Regions from separate parts of the Guptibacillus hwajinpoensis genome, predicted to be linked through region 1. Evidence: riboswitches for the same ligand, from Rfam matches in the RefSeq annotation. Region 1 holds a riboswitch; each other region holds the start of a gene.
What was found. A riboswitch is a leader RNA that binds a small molecule or an ion and turns the genes downstream of it on or off. The one in region 1 is predicted to bind thiamine pyrophosphate.

Region 1 (5,253 bases):
ATATTTACCGGGATTGGTGCGTTGACTGGAAGTCTTTTTTTGATTTTCGCTACCCTAAACGGAAATTCCGGGATAGTTTTTCATTTTAGACCACTTGATGTAATAGGACTTATTTCAGCTACTTTATGTGGATTTTTTGCAGCTCTAGCAGCAATATATTCAAAAAACCTTAGTGAAGCCAACTGGAGTTCTAGTAAAATACTCGCTCATAGATTTTATGCCATTATTGCAATGTCGCTAATCCTTTCCCTTCAGCAAGGTAATATGCTCGTACAATTAACATCTAATTTGGGATGGATTTTGGTCATATCTATTATCGGAGTAGCCATTCCGTTATATTTCCTGCAAATTGGTATCCAACATTCTGAAACGTTCTTTGTTATGATGTCGTTATCTTTCGTTCCAATATTTACTTACGTTTTTCAATTTTTTGATCCCCGGATCACTCCTTCTTACCATTCGCTATCTGGAATATTGATGATATTAGGATTCGCTTTGTTTAGTGTGTACGTAAATAGCTTGAGAAGTAGACGCGTAGCAAGTCATAAAAAGATGGCAATATGAAATAACTCTCATATTGCCCTTTGAGTAAAGCACCCTATAAAATAGACTTTTAAATTGGCTACTTTATAGGGCTTTTAGTTTGAGCTAGATATAGTTAGTAATATAGTATTTCTACCTTATTGCATTTCTGGCATCTTTCAAAATTATGATTTCCTTTATAATGGTGATCACAATTATTTTGAATCCCTTTTAAACAATTCTCCAAAAAAGCAAGGTGATTTTTCGTTTGCTTAATTTCTTCTTCAATTTTTTGAACCTTCATACCTACTCCCTCCTCGGATAGTTATTGATAGATATCCCCACCAGATTTCTTGAACTCTTTAGCTTTCTTCTGCATCCCTTTTTCAATATCTTCTTTCGTAAAAAGTTCATTATCTTTTGCATAGTTACGAATATCCTGAGAAATTTTCATACTACAGAATTTTGGTCCACACATAGAACAAAAGTGTGCTGTTTTCGCTCCTTCAGCAGGTAATGTTTCATCATGGTACTCAATAGATCGTTCTGGATCCAAAGATAAGTTAAACTGATCTCTCCAACGAAATTCAAAACGTGCTTTTGACAAGGCGTCATCCCGCTCTTGGGCCCCAGGATGTCCTTTTGCTAGATCAGCGGCATGAGCCGCAATCTTATAAGTTATAACCCCTTCACGCACATCATCCTTATTGGGTAAGCCTAAATGTTCTTTTGGCGTTACATAACAAAGCATTGCAGTACCATACCAACCAATCATAGCTGCACCAATTGCAGATGTAATGTGATCATAACCAGGAGCTATATCAGTTGTAAGCGGTCCAAGTGTATAAAAGGGAGCTTCTTCGCACACTTCTAATTGTTTATCCATGTTTTCTTTAATAAGATGCATCGGCACATGACCAGGTCCTTCAACCATAACTTGAACATCGTGCTTCCATGCTATTTTTGTTAGTTCTCCAAGAGTCTCTAATTCAGCAAATTGAGCTTCATCATTTGCATCAGCAATAGAACCAGGACGTAACCCATCCCCCAGGGAGAAGGAAATATCATAGGTTTTCATAATTTCACAAATATCTTCAAAATGAGTATACAAAAAGCTTTCCTGGTGGTGATACAAGCACCATTGTGCCATAATTGAGCCACCTCGAGAAACAATACCAGTTAAACGTTTTGCAGTTAGCGGCACATATCGCAAAAGAACACCTGCATGGATTGTGAAGTAATCCACACCCTGCTCTGCTTGTTCTACCAAGGTATCTCGGTAAACCTCCCACGTAAGGTTCTCGGCAATACCATTGACTTTTTCTAATGCTTGATAAATTGGGACCGTACCCACCGGGACGGGCGAGTTTCGGATGATCCATTCTCGGGTTGTATGAATGTCTTTTCCAGTTGATAAATCCATTATATTATCTGCACCCCAACGTGTAGCCCAAGTCATTTTTTCTACTTCCTGTTCAATAGAGGATGATACAGCTGAGTTCCCAATATTCGCATTAATTTTGACGTGGAAATTACGACCTATAATCATAGGTTCGGTTTCAGGGTGATTAATATTGGAAGGGATAATCGCACGACCTTTTGCAACTTCATCACGTACAAACTCCGGTTCCATATTTTCCCTTAATGCGATAAATTCCATTTCAGGGGTGATCATTCCCTGTTTAGCATAATGAAGTTGTGAAACATTTCTTCCTTTTTTAGCACGCAATGGTTTACGCTTTAATCCAGGGAACACTTTGGTGTTTGCACGAGGATCACTTTCAACTTTATAACCATTATCTTCAGGCTTAATTTTGCGTCTTTCATATTCTTCAACATCGCCGCGTTCTTGAATCCACGATTTGCGAAGGACTGGAAGGCCATTAGTAATATCAACGGAATAATTGGGATCTGTATACGGCCCACTAGTGTCATACACCAGAACGGGAAGATTCTCCTCTTCTCCAAATGTCCCCGTTGTTGGACTTAACTCAATTTTACGTTTGGGTACTTTTATGTCAGGTCTTAAACCTGATATATATACTTTTTGACTACCTGCAAAACTAGACATGATGGAAATGTTTGCTCTGTTTAATGAAGATGTTGACATAATAATTCCCTCCTATTTTGGTATTAAAGGACGAGAACTAAATCACACCAACTAGAAAAGTGTATCGAAGCACATAAAAAAGCCGGGACCATAATAAATGGTTGGACCCGGCTAATATGTATACAGAAGTAGTGTTACATGATGGTTGCTCTAACTTCCCTACGCTGGTATGATCCAGATCAGGTCCAAAGAGTCAAGAAACTTCAATGCGTTTCCTTCTCAGCCCAGCTCATTGGGCTCCCCTAGCTATTTCTATTTAATTTGACTACATTATATATGATTATTGGAAAAAACCCAATACCTAACTGAAGATGACTCAATCATTTTTCCAACATACAATAATTTATCACGCAGTTTTTCACTAAATAACCCCTTTTAATTTTATAAATATTTATTAATCATTCCTTTTTTTACGAGTTTTCCCCATAATAAAGCTCACAATTATAACTAAGATGATTGAGCCGATAATAGCTGGGATAATCGCAAATCCACCAATCTTTGGTCCAAAGTTTCCAAAGACAAGTGTTCCTAACCATGCACCAACAAACCCAGCAATAATATTTCCGATAATACCTCCCGGAACATCACGACCGGTTATAGCGCCAGCTAGCCAACCTATAATGCCACCAATCACTTAGCTACTACTTTATTTTTACTCGTTAACGTAAAGAATGCGATCGCGCCGATGGAAGAGGTCGTAAATAAGGTGACACCCATTGGAACAGCTGTCGTTTCATCAAGTCCAACAAGTGGCGAAACCATTGAGCCGAATAATAACGGCAGCATTCCTAACACCGCACTAGCACTTCCTGCTCGGTGCCCCTGTTTTTCCATCGCAAGGGTAAATGTACTTGTAAGAACCATTCCCATCGCAGTCATGTAGATAAAAATCGGAATAACTAGCGTTGCAAGCGGTCCTTCTATGATTGTCATTAAGAGAAGAAACGACGTAGCCGTCACTGCCGTAATGACCGCAATCATGAGTAAACTTCTTTCATGCAGGATAGCGCTAAAGCGTCCGATCATGTAACTCCCCGAAATAATTGCTAGACCATTAATTCCAAATAGAATACTAAAAACTTGCGGAGACACGTCATAGATCCCCTGATACACAAAAGGTGTGCCAGACACATACGCAAAACTACCCCCGTGTACAAATCCAATCGTTATGGCATATCCAATAAATGACCGGTCTTTTAACAGACTTCCCATCGTCCGAATGGAATGGCCAATCGTGCTCGGCATGCGCTTTTCAGGAGGAAGTGTCTCCGGTAGTTTTAAAGCAATGACCATCACAATAATCAGTCCGAGAAAACCTAAGAAGTAAAATATCGTATTCCACGTTGCGAATGGAAGCAACAATATTGCTCCGCCAGTCATCGGTGCAATCATAGGGGCTGTGGCATTAATCACCATTAGAAGCGCGAAGAATTTCGTTAACTCTCTCCCGCTAAACACATCACGTACGACTGCTCTTGAAAGAACAACACCTGCAGAAGCGGTGAACCCCTGTAAAAAGCGTGCGATGACAAGCGTAATGATGTTCGGTGCAACGGCACAGAGAATCGAAGAAACTGCAAATAAGAAAATAAAAATCATTAATGGCTTTCTTCTGCCCTGCCCATCACTGTAAGGCCCTACAACGATTTGTCCGATCGCAAGTCCGATCAAACAGGTTGTTAAACTAAGCTGAACAAGCGAAGCTCGAGCACTTAAGTCACTTGCAATCTCGGGGAAACTCGGTAAATACATATCAATATTAAGTGGCCCTAATACCCCTAGCATTCCTAGAAGCAAAGCCAGACCCAGACGTTCTTTTCCCGTTGGATTATGTAGCATAAATTCAAACACCTTTCTTACATAAACTTCTATTTAATTTAGTATTCAATTGATTTTAGCAAAGAGGGATTTTCAAAACAATCAATTTGAATTTGTTCGGAAATAACAAGACGATTCCCATTATCGCAGGAATCGTTTTGTTATGATTATCCAAATTGAGCTTTATGCAATCTGCTATAGATCCCACTGGACTCAATAAGCTCCTCGTGGTTTCCTTGTTCGGCGATACCGTCTTGTGTTACGACAAGGATACGATCAGCATTTTTTATCGTTGCTAACCGATGGGCAATCACAAGTGTCGTTCTCCCTTCTGTTAACTCTTCCAATGACTTCTGAATTGCCACCTCCGTTTCAGTATCAAGCGCTGAAGTAGCTTCATCCAAAATAAGGATAGGTGGATTCTTCAGGAACATACGAGCAATCGCGAGTCTCTGTTTTTGACCGCCAGAAAGCTTGACCCCTCTTTCACCAATGATTATGAATAAAGTCGTCCAGTCTTGCCTTGCGGGCAGCATCTAGGATTTCTTCATCTCCTGCCTGAAGATTCCCATAAGCAATGTTTTCGCGAAATGTTCCTGAGAAAAGAAAGACATCCTGCTGAACAATTCCAATTTTGACTGCGTAAGGATAATAACTTTAATTCACGTATATCAATATCATTAATCGTTACCGCACCCTCTTGAATTTCGTAAAAACGAGGAAGCAGACTGCATAAGGTGGTCTTTCCTGCGCCGGATGGCCCCACAAAGGCAATGGTTTCTCCAGGCTGTATCGTTAAACTA
Region 2 (5,253 bases), 1.1 Mb from region 1:
TAAAAAAAATAGTAGTTCATCCTTCGCATTACACTCCACATGATATAGAGTTAGAAGCAGATGCTTCTACAGCATGTTACTTTCTAGCCCTTGCAGCACTGACAAATGGTAAAATCCGAATCGATAATCTAACTTATGAAACAAAACAGCCAGATATAAAAATGGTTGATGTCCTTGAACAAATGGGATGTAAGGTAACAAAGGGTTCATCTTTTATTGAATTAAAAGGGGTTACCCAATTAAAAGGTGGATTTGAAATTTCTATGAGGGAGATGTCAGATCAGACTTTAACATTAGCATCAATAGCTCCATTTGCAGATAGACCAATAACCATAAAGGATGTTGAACATATACGCCATCATGAATCAAATCGTATTAGTGTAATATGTGAATCTTTAACTAAGTTAGGAATTAAAGTAGAGGAATTTGAAGATGGATTAAAAGTGTATCCAGGTAATCCGAAACCAACTTTGCTAAATACTCATGATGATCATAGAGTTGCTATGTCAATAGCACTTATAGGTTCAAAAGTTGAAGGGATTCAAATAAATGATCCAGGATGTGTTTCTAAAACTTGTCCCCAGTATTTTAGGTTGTTGGAGAGCTTAGGCTTGAATATACGTCATCTTTAAATGTTGCTTAAATTGATTAGAACAAAGGGTAGTTTTAATCCTTATTAAACTAATTATTCTTTAGTTTAACAAGAAACAAAAAGACGATTTTTCTTCTTAGCGCAGGAAAGTCTTTTTAATTCCAAAAAAATGTCATAGAGTGGGTTTTACGTCAAAATGTTGGTAGTACCCCCTTTGGAAGTTGCGACTCCAGCCAGTAATGCGGTGTACACTCCTAAGGTTAATATGCCTGAAATTGATGTGAATGGAGGAGATTCTAAACAGAGTAACACAAGTGCTAATTTTACATTCAGACTCGGTAAGCGTACGTTCAGTGCTTTTGTGGGCGACATATATGAAGCTCAAAAAGAAATCGAACTGAGAGAACGTAGAGAAGCAGGTCGCTAAAGTGAGGAGGAGAAATCCCTTCTCTTTTTTATTGGCCAAAAATGTGTTCTATGTGAATAACCATAGCCCCCTACTATTGTTGATTACATTCTTCACAATATCAACAATATTTTCACATAATTATCCAATTAACTTTAAAATAGTTGTTCAAGAATTTGGCCCTATTACTGAAAAAGGCACAATTCCTCTTCAAGAATTGCGCCCGATTGCAGAACTAATCATCAATGTATTTTCCATCTTTTTTATTTGTTATTTCTTCACCTTTTTTATTATTATACCCTATTACATAAATATTGTCTGAATCAGTAAGTCCAATTATAATTACTCTTACGAGAAGATTCTCAAGTTTTTATACTAATACCAACATCTTGCCTCTTCAACTAGTACAGTCATTTTATAATAATTTATTATGTTAATCCTAAATGTTCACGGAAGGTATGACCTTCATATTTCTTTCTGAAAATACCTCTTTTTTGCATTTCAGGAACAATTAGTTCAACAAAGTCTTCTAAACTATCGGGTAATGTAGGAGGCATAAGATTAAATCCGTCAGCCACACCAGCTTCAAACCAGACTTCCATCTGATCCACAATTTCGTCGGGTGTACCTATCAGCGTGTGATGTCCACCGCCTGCATTAAGATATCCTAATAATTCTCTTACTGTAGGTTGTGTATCATTAATAATTTCTAGTATCGTTTCGTAACGTCCAACTGGACCAGTAAATTCTTCTACTGGGGGTAATTGAGGTACTTCTTTATCAATTTTCCAATTAGAACAGTCTTGTTGAATAAAGAAACTCAACTGTTTTAAAGCTGTTTCAAGAGGTAATTGCTCATCTAATGCTGCTTTTTTGGCTAAAGCTTCTTCATGAGTATGACCTACATAGGTTACTAAGCCTGGAAATACTTTAATATGTCTATTGCTGTCTTCGCTTTGTTTAACTTGTTCATCTAATTTTTTACGAAATTTTTTTGCTTGCTTTAAGTTCCACGACACTGAATAGACTGCATCGGCATATTTTGCGGCTAATGCAATGCCTTGTTTAGATGCCCCTGCTTGCATTGATACTGGTTTTCCTTGCGGACTTTTTGGCGTAGTGGATGGGCCATACACTTTAAAATAGGTACCATCGTGATTAAAAGGCTGAATGTTTGAAGGATTTATCAATGTTCTTTCTTCTCGATGATGTAGAAACTCATTACTGTCCCATGAAAGAAATAACTTATTCATTAAAGCAGCGAATTCATCTGCCTTCTCATAGCGTTTGTCAAGAGAAGGTAGTTCTTCCATACTATGATTTAACGCCTCTAAATCAGTCATTGACGTAACGAGATTCCAACCAACACGTCCTTTTGTAATATGGTCTAAACTTAATAGTTGTCGTGAAGCTGTGAAAGGATTAGAAAAAGTACTTGAAATTGTTGAAACTAATCCCACATGATTCGTCACTTGAGAAATAGCAGTTAAATTGACTAATGGATCAAACCAAAATGCTGGCATATCACTAGAATCTTTACCTTGAAATGATTGATTATCAGCAAAGAATACTGCGTCAAAGTAACCTTTTTCTGCTAACTGTGCTAAAGATTGGTAATAAGAAATGTCTCCAATACGTTCAACGCTTGAGTCAGGCATTAACCAAGCAGCTTGATGGTGTCCACAACCATACAGCAAAACACCTAAGTGTAGTTGTTTTTCTTTAGTTTTTGTCATTTGTTTACACCTCAAAATACATCATTATTAATTGTCTTGTATACTCCTTTTTTTGAAGGATTATCTATGGTAATTTAAGCTATTAGTTCATTGTCAAACCGCCATCTACTGTGAAATTTTGACCTGTAATACCGTTCGCATTTTCCGAAGATAAATAAGCGACCATATTGGCTACATCTTGAGGTGTGGTCACCTTCTTCAATGGCGTTGATTGAGCAATTAAATCGAATACTTCTGGTGTTGTAACAGCACTGGCGTCAGTCGTTTTTAATAATCCACCTGAAACTACATTCGCTTTTATACCATATAGTCCTAATTCAGAAGCGATATTACGTGTAAAACCTATTAATCCAGCTTTAGCTGTTGTATATTCGTGGTAGGGTACAACAGGATTTTGATATAAATTAGTACCTATACTTATAATACTTCCATTTTGTCGTTCAATAAATTGAGGTATGACGCTTTGAACTACATTAAATGCTGCTTTTAAAGTACCATCTAGTTGTTTTTGATAATCATCCCAAGTGAGTTCTGTGAAGGTTTTCTGTTTGTTTGGATCAAATTTGAAGTCTACTAATGCATTGTTGACTACAACATCTATTTGACCAAAATATTCCGTTGCTTTTTTTATCAATTTATCTACTTCTTTACGATTTGTTACATTAGCCTGAATTGCAATAGCATTCTCTTCACCAATCTCAGAAACGAGCTTCTCAGCAGCATCTTTGCTTTTATAGTAATTGATAACCACTTGAAATCCTTGTTGTGCCAATGTCTTTACAATAGTTGCTCCTAAACCTCTACTACTACCTGTTACTAATACTGTTCTAGTCATCATAACAACTCCTATATTTTTAATTTTGATGAAACTTAAATAATAAAATGATAGATAAAATAAAAAATACGCAACCTTCCCATAGGAAAGTTGCGTAAAAACAAATAACTACATATTAAGAATAAGGTACAATCGCTCTTTAAGTATGTATTAGAGTTTACACTTTCCTACGCTAGTTTCAGCTAGTTCAGGTTCAAAGGGTTTGAGCTAATACTCATCTCAGTTAAATAACACCCCTAGTGCATATATTTAAGTTATATTTAATGTTATAGTGTTAAGAAATTTATGTCAAGGAAATATGGCTAGTTAAAGTATTTCTATAACTTTGTTATTCTAAAATTAACATGTTATATCTTCTTTCATAACTAATCTATTGAATCTGCTTCCCCATTGGCTGTTCAGGAATGGTTTCATATTGCCTAACCATTACTTTTTTCTTAATCTGATAGATCTCAAGCATTTCTTTCACATATGTCTGACAGTACTTTCCCCAATCACCAAGTTAGGATAACGCTCCAGGAGCCAATCTCTGATTTGTGCTGCACTAAGGTGCGGATACTCTTCCAGCCAGGCAATAATCCAGTCTCGATAAGGGGCTAACTTTCTAGGGTTTCGATGAGGGCCTTCTAAAAGTTTTTTAGCCTCCTCAAATGTCATTTGTAAGTATTTATAGATCGTAGGTCGTGACACTTTAAGTTCTTTTGCGATTTGTGACTTTCTAAACTTTCGCTCATACAATTGATGAATCTGTACATACAACATAAATTTCTCCTCCAAAATCCTACCCCCCCAATAAAATAACAATTATTATTAGTTTACTAGAGTTTTAGATTGATGAAGCAAAAGTGTAAAATTCAGCCTAGGGAAAACTGTTAACTTCATTCTAGCGTTTACATCTACTTCTTTTTTCATTACTAGACCCATTAATCGAATAACTTAGAGTTTCTTTCACTTCCTAATAACCCCTTCTCTTTATTCCAGAAAATGGCCCTATAATGGAAGACGCAACATCAATCGCTTTTATTCTATACGTCATTCACGCTCATTCTAAAATCTTTCTTATTTTTCTTTTATCATTAAGATTTAAGACAATCTCATAACCCAAGGCAACTATTAAACCCGACCAAAAGATTATAGCCGATGAAAAGAAATCATCTGTAAAAATTAGATTATGAGTGTAGTTCACAAATAACAATATCAAATAGGTATAAAAGCCAACTATTGCTCCCTTTTTCCAATTTATCATTTGTCTATTAGTCATAGATTTAAATAAACTCAAAGTAGTTCCTCCAGGCAAAGGTTATTCTTGAATTGCTCCCTTTTCATGAAGATCATGAAGATAGGTACTAATATATTAATCGTTTAATTAAAAGTTAGTATGAGCCTTCAGCAAACTGCTTTTCTGAAATGACTCTTAATCCATTTCTTTTTAATAAAGCTGAAGTAACACCATTACCCAAAACCCTTTTACCGATGAATTCCCCATTATAGATCATAGAACTACCACAGGATGGACTATTCTCTTTAAGAACAACAATAGTTGCACCTATTTCTATTGCTTTATCCAAGGTGGTGTAAGCTCCTTTTATGTATAGTTGGGTTACATCTTTACCAGATCTTTCAATGACTCTCGCCTTACCATTTAAGACGTCTTCACCGTCCCCGCCTACTATTTCAGCAGGTT
Region 3 (5,253 bases), 420 kb from region 1:
ACTTTTAACTGCTGAATGAGTGAATAGAAAAGAGATACAGGTCTTGTTGTTAATGCAAACAACAATCCCAGCAATGCAAAATTCAGCGCCCTAAACCCAATGTGAAGCCCTCGATAAAAGCTTTCTTCAGTGATATGAATGAGACCCCACTTCCACCATGTTGTTGACCCCTGTCCAAAGAAAATCATACTTGAGGCACTTGAGAAAAATAGAATCAGGAAAGGGATCATCATAATCAGCAGCAGTTTCTTCTTATGCCCTGTCGCAAACCATACGAGTATAAGGGGAACTACAGTGATATTCACAATCATATTGGGGTTATGAATAAATAACAACAGTAGAAATATGAGTAGAAAGAAAGTAAGCTTGAACGCTGGGTTCAGGCGATGAAGCCACGTTTCTTCATATTGAAGAGTCCATTGCATGGCGATCAACCTCCCCTATTCGATCTGAGCAACGATCCTGTACAAGAATTCCGGCATCGACCACCCATTCTCTAGTCGCATAATTCTTAACGATATGCTCATCATGCGTAACCATTAAGATCAACATTCCATTTGCCCTTAACTCTTCAAAAAGCTGTAACAGCTTAAAGGTATTCCTTGCATCCTGACCAAATGTTGGCTCATCTAAAAGCAAGACGGGTTGATCGCCAAACATCGCTGTTCCAACACTTAAGCGGCGCTTCTGCCCTGTAGAAAGCTGATAAGGATGAAGGGTGCTCACGTGGTCCAATTCATACGAATGCAGCCATGATACCACTTTTTCGTTAACTTCTGGATCACCAGTAATCTCAAGGGAATATGCAAGCTCTTCATAAACTGAATTGGTCACAAACTGAAATTCTGGATTTTGAAAAACAAATGCAAATTGCTGACGCGCATCACTTACCGTTTTTAGCTCCTGGCCATAAATTATTTTATGACCGGTAGTTTTCATAACGCTCATCAAGCTTAATAGAAGGGAGCTCTTTCCCGCTCCATTTTCACCCGTTATCGCGATCCATTCCCCTTCATTCGCCGTGATCTCACGCACATCAATTTTAGGAACTTTTCCACGATAACCTTTTAAATTATGGATAGATAAAACCATCCCCCCTGTATTTACTTGCGGGATAACATTTTCACTCACATGCTCTTCCCAGACACCCGGATACCAAATGCCATAATTCTTTAATTGCTGTTTATAAAATGAAAAAATGGTGTTTGGGTCTGAATCAGCAAGAATCTTCCCTTCCCCATCAAACAAAACAATCCGGTCGACAAAGTCAATCACCTCATCAATTTTATGCTCTACAATAATCATGGTTTGTTTCGCTTTAATTTCTTTTATGGTAGTCCAGACTTCTGTCGTTCCTTCTGGATCGAGTAGTGCTGTTGGTTCATCAAGGAAAATCATTTCAGGCTCGAGTGCAAGCATAGAAGCAATTGCGAGGCGCTGCTTCATCCCTTGCGAGAGCGTACTAATTTCAATATGGGGATCGTTAAACGAAAGACCCGCTTTCTTTAAATAGTGCTGAATAAGTCCCTTCATTTCAGACTGAGGCACTGCTCGATTCTCTAGCACAAACGCAATTTCTTCATCTACGTATGGCATACAAAATTGTGCATCGGGATCCTGGAAGACGACCCCAGTGGATTCGGGTATGATCGCTTCATCTGCCTTCATTGGTACTGGAACGGCATTCGGGATTAATCCTGACAGTATTTGAAGTAACGTCGATTTCCCGCATCCACTAGGTCCGAGAAATAGCACTTTCTCGCCTTGAGAGATATTAAGAGATAAATCCTCAAACAATAATGTTGGTACACCTGCATATTTTACGCGCAAATTCGTAACGCCTGCTTTCATACAATCACTCCTCAACGATCAAGCGCTTTATAGTCCTCGTCACTTGCTGGTCGAATCAGACTTGTAACGCCAGTCTTTTCCAATGCTTCAACTAGGAAGTAAGCTAGAATCCCAGCTAGCAGCAATCCTCCTAATAAACGAGCACCGATTAGTAATAATAAATTCCAGAGTGCAAGGTCCATAACGTAGCCATACGCCGCATCCATCACGAGCGATCCTACAGCTGCCGCAATACCGCCAAGCGCTGCTACAAATGCTGTATAGCGCTTGTAACCAAATAGGGCAAACATCAATTCCGTTCCGAGCCCCTGAACTACGCCATATAAAAGAACAGATAATCCGTACTCTGATCCAACTAAAAATTCACCAGAGGCAGCAGCAGTCTCTGCCAGGAGAGCTACACCTGGCTTACGAAGAAGAAGCATAGCTACCGTACCGGCAATAAACCACATTCCGTAAATGAGGTCGCCGATATGAAGCCCAAATGGTTTAAATACGTTGTAAACCGGGCCCCATAATTTATAAATAATGCCAAAGACAAGCGCAATTACGATTGTTATCAAAATATCGGACAATTTTAAGCGTTTCATGTTTTTACTCCCCTTCCTATTTCAACCGGCCACTGCTCAACAGTATAAGCCATTTCCCAGAACCCATATTCCAACTGACAGCTAATCATGAAATACTCCTTAATCCTTTTTAATTCATTCTCTGGTGCAGTTTCAGCCCATTTATCAAGCATTTTTCTTAGCTGATCGGTTACAGGCTCCATCGATTTTTCTCCGTAAAAAGTAATCCAATCATAAAAAGGATGGGTTTCATCAGGCTGGACTTCTTCCATTAAACGCTGTCCTATTTCAAGATACGTCCACGGGCATGGTAAGAGAGCCGCAACAATTTCACCGAGAGTTCCTGAATGTGCTGCCTCAAGCATATGCCTTGTGTAATGATGTGCGGTCGGAGCAAGTGGAAACCCATGAAGCTCCTCATAAGTTACTTCAGCAGCGCGACATAAGTTGTTATGTGGGTGAATTTCGCTATGGAGGACAAAGGAAATTTGCTCATTAAATAGCGCCATTTCTTCTCTTGTTTCACACTTTGAAACAGCCATACCATAGATTTTCATAAACGTGTTTAAATACTCAAAATCCTGCTTAACATAGTGAACAAGCTGATCCTTTTCTAATTCCCCAGCAGCTATCCCTCGTACGAAAGGATGATCAAAAATAGCCTCAAAAATCGGGGCAGCTTCCTCTCTTAGCTCTTGCGTAAATGACATATAAAAAACTCCTCTCCGCTTTTCATCCGCCTGATGAAGAGGGAAAGGAGAGTGAATGCGATCTCCGTCATTTTTGGTATCACCTTTTATATGTAAAGACATATAAAAGCCGCTCCAAAAATGGAGCGGCTGCGATTGCATCCGTCTCCACTTTCCTCCGCTGGCGCTAACCAGATCAGGTTCAAAGGGTCCAGGCAATCCTGTCTCAGTCACGTAAATGACTCCCCTAGTGGATATTAAAAAGCTTTTAATTCATGTAATATAGTTTATAAACTACTATGCTTTCCACTCATTGTCAACCATAACCGGAAGTTTGATAACAAAAGTCGTTTTGGTTTCATTTGACCGAACATTAATAAAACCCTTATGTTTTTCAATAATCTGCTTACATACCGATAAACCAAGTCCCGTTCCAAGATTCTTTGTACTAATGAAGGGATCGAATATGCGATCTATAAGATGAGTTGGTATCAACTTGCCATTATTAGTAATTTCAATGACTATTAGCTGACCATCGCATCTGCCATTGATTTCAATCAGACGGTTTTTCACAGGATTTTCATTCAATTCTTCAATAGAATTGATCATGATATTAAGGATAACCTGTTTTAACTGCTCTTCTACCCCATATACCATTAAATCCTGTTCAATGGTTGTTTTCACCTCAATCATTGATTCCAACAGCCTTGGGTAAAGAACTTCCGTTGTATAAGCTAGCAAGTCGCTTACATTTGCAGGTAACGGATTATCATCAATACCTCGCATTTTTGATAAATATAGAAATTGACTAACCTTTTTTTCAAGATTTTCCATTTCTCCATTGATAATTGCAAAGTAGTGTTGCCACATTTCTTTATTCATCGCTTGATTATGCTCAAGCAGCTTTAAAAATCCTTTAATAGAGGTTAACGGATTTCGAAATTCATGAGCGAAACTTGCTCCAAGCTGCCCAAGGATTGTTAATCGATCACTATGCATCTCCTGGATGAATTTATTTTTATCCTGAATGATGCTATCTTTAAGATTCGTGTACTCTGTCACGGAATGATACAAATACGCATTAAAGTATTTGTTTATGATTTCAAGGGCTTTCGAAAGCTCGTTTCGATTAAATTCTGATTGATTGAGAACCGAGATGACAACTGATCTTCCTGAATTAATATTGGCTACTAATTCTCCAATATTAACATTGGCCTCAATTCGCTCACTTGCAATTTTCTTTGTTAGTGTTTTAATCCAGCTTTCATCCTGATTACGAATATACTTTGTGATTAATTCTACTGTTCGTTTTCCATTTTTGATTATTTCTTCATAATAGGGATCATCCGGTGAAAGTCTCGCAATAGCAAGCCACCTATTTACAATTTCAGGCTGAAAACGTTCGAGAAACGTGGCAAGCTGCTCTTCAAAATTTTGTTTTAAGTGGTTACTACTCATGACATTCGCCTCACTGACTACTGGTAAGTTTGTTTCATTTTATCACGTATTACGTTTTTCCTCACATGGTCTTACGATTTCAGGTTTGAAAACAAGAAAAATTGGTAAATCCTTTCATATACACATTACCGAAAGGAGATTACTTATGCGTCCTGAATTCAGACAAACTAACGGCCAACCCGCCCAACATCAAAATCACCAACCAGGTTCAGAGAAGGAAATGAACCCTTCTCCACTGACTGAGGATAACGATTATAAAGGTTCAGGGAAATTATCGAACAAAGTAGCACTTATCACTGGAGGCGACAGTGGTATTGGTGAAGCAGCCGCTATCGCATATGCGAAAGAAGGAGCAAAGCTTGCAATTGTTTACCTCGATGAGCATGAAGATGCTGAGAATACCAAAAAGCAAATTGAAGATGAGGGCAGCGAATGTCTTCTTCTACCGGGAGATATTGGTGACGAAGCTTTTTGCTCAAGTGTGATTAACCAGGTAATCGAGCACTATGGGCAACTTGATGTGTTAATTAATAACGCCGCAGAACAGCATCCTAAACAAGGACTGGAGGAGATAACGGCTGAACAATTAGAGAAAACCTTTCGCACCAATGTCTTCTCAATGTTTCATTTAACAAAAGCCGCACTTCCACACCTCAAGAAAGGAAGTGCGATCATCAATACGTCCT
Region 4 (5,253 bases), 1.5 Mb from region 1:
TCTCTATTAACCCTAAAAACGATTTGGTCTAAATCGATCAATAGAGACCATTTGCGGTTCTCCTTCGATTTCATCTGCAACAATTTTTGCTGTAATCGGACTAAGAAGAATTCCGTTACGATAATGTCCTGTAGCTAAAATAACCTCTGGATTCTTTGCGATTCTTCCAATAAGAGGAAAACCATCCTGTGTGGCTGGTCGCAAACCCGCCCATCTATGAAACGGTGCTTTTCCGATAAGTCCAGGGATTACTTTTTTACTCCATTTTTCCAGGCGTCCAACCCCATGCGCCGTTACATTTGTATCAAACCCAGCAATATCTTCTGAAGCACCAGCTACAAGTGATCCGTTGCCTTTTCCAACTAGATATCCCTGACTGGTGAAAATGATATGGTTCAGTTTCGGCCCATCATAAGCGCAAATTTGACCCCTTATCGGATAAACAGGAAGTGAGAAACCAAGTTTTTCTTCCCACTTCATGGACCAAGCACCAGTACAAATAACGTTTATATCCGCTTCAATCTGATGTTGATCAGTTACAACTGTACGATTAACAAGATTTGCTTCACCAGCACGCTCGATTACCCTGACACCAAGATTTCTGCAGGCTTGCAATAACGCTTTTACATAATCAGGGGCATAGATATGAGACTCCTCCGGACACCATAATGCAGCTACAATCTCTTTTGAAAGTTCTGGCTCTTTTTCCCTGACTTCATCACCTGAAAGAATGTAGGATTCAACTCCGAAGTCTTTTTGCCAGCTTTGTTTTGTTTCCAGTGACAAACGGTCAGCTTCATGATAAATACAATAAAGGCTTCCACTCTCGTTATATTCAAAATCCATTTTAGACACCTGTTTAATCGCCTTCTGCCATTCAGGATACAATTGGAGACTTTTTTGACAGAGTCTAAAAAAATCATCAGGATCTTCCTCAATTTCGGAGTATGGGGCCAGCATTCCTGCAGCAGCTCCAGAAGCCTGTCCCCCACATTCAAAAGCTTCTATCACGGTTATGTCGTGCCCTCTTATAGCGCACTCATAAGCAATGGAAAGGCCGATTACCCCTCCACCTACAATCGAAATTTTCGCCAAGAAGTTCCCTCCTTCCACGTACTATATGGGGCTACTAGCAGTCGCATATTTTTTCTTTGGAATTCTACCAGCTAAGTAGGATAATCTCCCCGCATGAATAGCCAGTTTAACTGCTTCAGCCATTTTGACGGGATTTCTGGCTTTTGCAATGGCTGTATTTAGAAGCACACCATCTGCACCAAGCTCCATTGCTTTTGTAACATCAGCAGCCTCCCCCAACCCTGCATCCACAATGACAGGTACAGAAAGCTGTTCTGTAATGATTTCAATATTGTAAGGATTCAATATTCCGAGACCAGTACCAATTGGAGAACCTCCAGGCATGACAGCTGATGCACCAGCTTCCTGTAGTCGGTAACAAAGAGCCGGATCGTCCGATGTGTAAGGAAGTACGATAAACCCTTCACTGGCCAGAACCTCAGTCGCCTTCAGCGTTTCAATAGGGTCTGGCAGAAGTATTTTTTCATCTCTACTAACCTCGATTTTGATCCAATCACTTAGCCCTGAGGCGCGTGCAAGGCGAGCAATCCGTATGGCTTCCTCTGCAGTTGTAGCACCTGAGGTGTTCGGTAAATAATGAAATGTTTTACCTTCCATATGCTGAAGGATCGCATCTTCGTCAGGGTTTTGTAAATTTACTCTCCGAATCGCAAAGGTGAGAACATCGGCTCCTGAAACCTCAATGGCTTGATTTTGAACATATGGATTTGGATATCTGCCTGTCCCGAGAAAAAGACGCGATGACAACTGCTTTCCTGCAATGGTTAACTTATCGTTCATAAACTCATCCCCCTCCTACGAAATGAACTAACTCAATTTTCATCCCATCACTTACTTTCGTTTCAAGCCACTGTGATCGATCAACAATGTTACCTTCCACTTCAGTTACTACGAGGCCCTCCTGTAATTCAAAATGAGCAATAACCTCCTGCAAATTTGTCACATTAAGTTCATAAGGCTCACCATTAATAAATAATGTCATTGATTGGACGCCTCCTCAATTGATTGGTTGAACATCTCACATGTTCCCTTTACATCTTCACTACCAACAACTTCACTGATCACACATATCCGGTTTGCTCCTGCTTTCACTACCTCAGCGACATTATGAAGTTTAATTCCTCCAATAGCTACAAAAGGAATCGTAATTTCCGATGCTACTTCTTTTATATAAGCTGTTGTTACTGGATCTACAACATCACTCTTGCTATTTGTAGGGAAAATAGGGCCAGCGCCTATATAATCTGCCCCGCCCTTTTCCGCTTCACGAGCTTCCTCAATTCGATGAGTAGAAATACCAATTATTTTATTTGGTCCAACAATTGTTCTTGCGACTTCTAAAGGCAAATCATCCTGCCCGAGATGAATACCATCTGCGTCAACCGCAAGTGCTACGTCAATATGGTCATTCACAATGAAGGGGATGTTGTATTCTCGCGTTAACTCTCTTAGCTTCTGCGCTTTCTCAAGAACAACCTTTTTAGAACTAGTTTTGTCACGTAACTGAATAATTTCTGCACCACCACATATGGCTTCTTCCATTACTTCACTTAGATCGCGTGCTGGATGAAACTCTTCTCCTGTAATCACGTATAATTGGAAATCCTTCATCATTAACCTCCTCTATTTATCTAAAATGTTTTATGACCAACACTGGAATATGAGACCCTCGTCCCCTTCTAAAATAAACACATCTTAGAATAAAAGATTCTCTGCACGTAAAAATGCCCTCATTCCGCGTTAGGAATGAGGGCAGTATAAACACCGCTACCGACTTCCCTACGCTGGTATCAACCAGATCAGGTTCAAAAGGGTAAAAGAAATAGTAGTTTCTTTTTCTCAGCCCCCCTATTATGCGGGCACCCCTAGTCACAAACATTATGAAGTTAAGTTTATTATTACAAAAAGAACGGAAAAAAACAAGCAAACTACATGTATAAAGAAGAGAGAAAGATCCCAATTGTATCTTGATAAATTTTACTGAACTGCGAAATTGGAAGTGGGTTTTCTCCTTTACCTATTTCCACTGTAAATCCTGGCTGTCTAAATTCTTTAATAAACCAATCTTTGTAACCTGCAAAACTATCAACGTACCGAATTCCTCTATAACCGCTAAGCCTTGAAAATTCATTTACAAGAATTTCTGACTCAGGCGGTTCAAGTCCTTCGTAACCCCAAAAAATCACTTCTCCCTGCGAGTGAAAAGCTAGCGCGCGGTTAAAATTTTTTCTTCTTGTAAGATCAGCAATAGCAATGGCTTCCGGCTCAGTTAGCGGTTCTGTTCCAGGATAATTTCTTGGAGAGGGTTTTTTGGGTTTACGCTCTGCTTCTACTTCCCACTTAGCCGGATACTGATTGTTTAAATCTACACCTCTGATGTTCGCTTTCCACCGATTAAATTGATCGCTTCCGTTGTTTATGTTGTCGGCAATCGTTCGAAACGGTTCTTCTTCAGGTAAACCGTTTATAACAAGATCCACCCCATCAGGATTAACCATCGGAACGACTGACAATGAAGTGGATTCATACAGAGGCGGGACAACTACCCCACTTAACATCTGTGTATTGGTTAATTCTCGTGCATAATCATCTATAAATTTCATTATGAGCGTCGAGGTAAGCCATTCATTTGCATGAAAAGAGCCATTCATGTGCACCTTTTTTTCCCCTTTACCAATTACTAGCTCCGGTAGTGGCTTTCCCATAACTGATTCACCAATCACCGCTCGTTTAATAAATGGATAAACTGCTAAAAGTTTACGAATGTCGGTTACCATTACATTGTAATCATAGTTTTGATTCGGGTTAATAAGCGACCATGTCACTCGAATTGGGATATCAACTTTTTCCCCAGGGACGAGCGCAAAAGGGTTGGTATCATTGATAAGGAGCACGCCATCAAGCGGAGCTCCATACCAACCCGCTATTTTCCAGAGCGTGTCCCCTTTTTTAATGGTATACCGTTTTGTAACATATCCAGGAATTAAAATGACATCACCAATGACAAGCTGATCTGGATTCTCGAGATTATTACTATCTAAAATAAGCTTGAGTGGCACTTGAAAAACACGACTGTATTTCCAAAGAGTGTTTCCGCTTTTCACTCTGACTCTCATCTTATCCCCCCCACATCCTTTTTCATACTAAGATATGAACAATCACCATGAACCTATGCATAAAAAAAGAAACCATGCAGAGCATGGTTTCTTCAGCTTATTCCTATTCATCTTCTTTTGTATTTCCCTGTTGCTCATCATGCTTTCCTAAAAAGCGTAATAAATCACCATAGACAATCTTGTCTGAGTAGGCAAGGTCAGTTTTTGCTTTTTCCATGTATGGCTCACAGGAAGCTTTATCCGTTTCCTCACCTGTTTCTTTATCATAACAAACGTTGCTTGTATACACATAATCTTCTGTTATAAAGCTACCATCACGAAGAATCGTAAAGTTGTCTTGCTCTTTGGCAAACAAGTCATTACCGAATTTAATCATGTCCTTTGTTTCAATTCCAAGAAGGTGCATAATTGTTGGTTTAAGGTCAATCTGTCCGCCAATCTGTTCCATTACTTTCCCTTCCTGTCCCGGAATGTGAATAATCAAAGGTACTTCTTGTAATTGTGTGGATTCAAATGGCGTAATTTCTTTTCCAAGAAACTCGCCCATTGCTTTATTGTGATTCTCTGAAATTCCATAATGATCACCGTACATCACAAAGATAGAGTCCTCATAAAGCCCTTCTTCTTTCATGCGATCAAAAAATTTCTTGATCGCTTCATCCTGATATCTTACAGTCGTGAAAAAGCGATTGACGGTTCCATCATCAGATGTCCACTCGGGAATATATTCATCTTCAGCTTCCAACGTAAACGGGAAATGGTTTGTCAGTGTAATATACTTTGCATAGTAAGGCTCGGGAAGCGTTTTAAGATATTTAATTGACTGATCGAAGAAATACTCGTCTTTTAGACCCCAACCAATAGAATTATCAGGTGTTACTGTAAAATCATTGATGTCATAAAATTTATCATATTCTAGAGCATCATACATAACATCGCGGTTCCAGAAACTTTTGTTATTTGCATGAAAAACAGCATTATAATAACCATTTTCGCTTAATATTTCAGGAGAAGCATTGTATTCATTACCTGAGTGTGTAAA

Region 2: it holds a riboswitch for thiamine pyrophosphate, as region 1 does, so the genes downstream of both, ABFG93_RS00420 (3-oxoacyl-ACP reductase) here and thiC (phosphomethylpyrimidine synthase ThiC) in region 1, are expected to answer to the same signal.
Region 3: it holds a riboswitch for thiamine pyrophosphate, as region 1 does, so the genes downstream of both, tenA (thiaminase II) here and thiC (phosphomethylpyrimidine synthase ThiC) in region 1, are expected to answer to the same signal.
Region 4: it holds a riboswitch for thiamine pyrophosphate, as region 1 does, so the genes downstream of both, thiE (thiamine phosphate synthase) here and thiC (phosphomethylpyrimidine synthase ThiC) in region 1, are expected to answer to the same signal.

The regions. Positions count from the first base shown of each region.
Region 1 is NZ_CP156674.1:1,172,845-1,178,097, forward strand. It holds gene ABFG93_RS05900 (DMT family transporter) at 1-564, shown strand, start outside; gene ABFG93_RS05905 (serine protease) at 659-826, opposite strand; gene thiC (phosphomethylpyrimidine synthase ThiC) at 848-2,632, opposite strand; TPP riboswitch at 2,772-2,886, opposite strand; gene ABFG93_RS05915 (GlsB/YeaQ/YmgE family stress response membrane protein) at 3,027-3,266, opposite strand; gene ABFG93_RS05920 (Bcr/CflA family efflux MFS transporter) at 3,263-4,471, opposite strand; partial or broken gene ABFG93_RS05925 (ABC transporter ATP-binding protein) at 4,618-5,253, opposite strand, start outside.
Region 2 is NZ_CP156674.1:82,176-87,428, forward strand. It holds partial or broken gene aroA (3-phosphoshikimate 1-carboxyvinyltransferase) at 1-632, shown strand, start outside; gene ABFG93_RS00410 (hypothetical protein) at 807-1,019, shown strand; gene ABFG93_RS00415 (LLM class flavin-dependent oxidoreductase) at 1,427-2,734, opposite strand; gene ABFG93_RS00420 (3-oxoacyl-ACP reductase) at 2,817-3,569, opposite strand; TPP riboswitch at 3,717-3,817, opposite strand; partial or broken gene ABFG93_RS00425 (helix-turn-helix domain-containing protein) at 3,943-4,331, opposite strand; gene ABFG93_RS00430 (DUF523 domain-containing protein) at 4,943-5,253, opposite strand, start outside.
Region 3 is NZ_CP156674.1:754,009-759,261, forward strand. It holds gene ABFG93_RS03875 (energy-coupling factor transporter transmembrane component T family protein) at 1-425, opposite strand, end outside; gene ABFG93_RS03880 (ABC transporter ATP-binding protein) at 403-1,851, opposite strand; gene ABFG93_RS03885 (ECF transporter S component) at 1,863-2,441, opposite strand; gene tenA (thiaminase II) at 2,438-3,130, opposite strand; TPP riboswitch at 3,266-3,368, opposite strand; gene ABFG93_RS03895 (histidine kinase N-terminal domain-containing protein) at 3,407-4,567, opposite strand; gene ABFG93_RS03900 (SDR family oxidoreductase) at 4,713-5,253, shown strand, end outside.
Region 4 is NZ_CP156674.1:3,723,221-3,728,473, reverse strand. It holds gene thiO (glycine oxidase ThiO) at 13-1,095, opposite strand; gene ABFG93_RS19215 (thiazole synthase) at 1,117-1,875, opposite strand; gene thiS (sulfur carrier protein ThiS) at 1,880-2,077, opposite strand; gene thiE (thiamine phosphate synthase) at 2,074-2,706, opposite strand; TPP riboswitch at 2,855-2,972, opposite strand; gene ABFG93_RS19200 (M14 family metallopeptidase) at 3,024-4,211, opposite strand; gene ABFG93_RS19195 (LTA synthase family protein) at 4,315-5,253, opposite strand, start outside.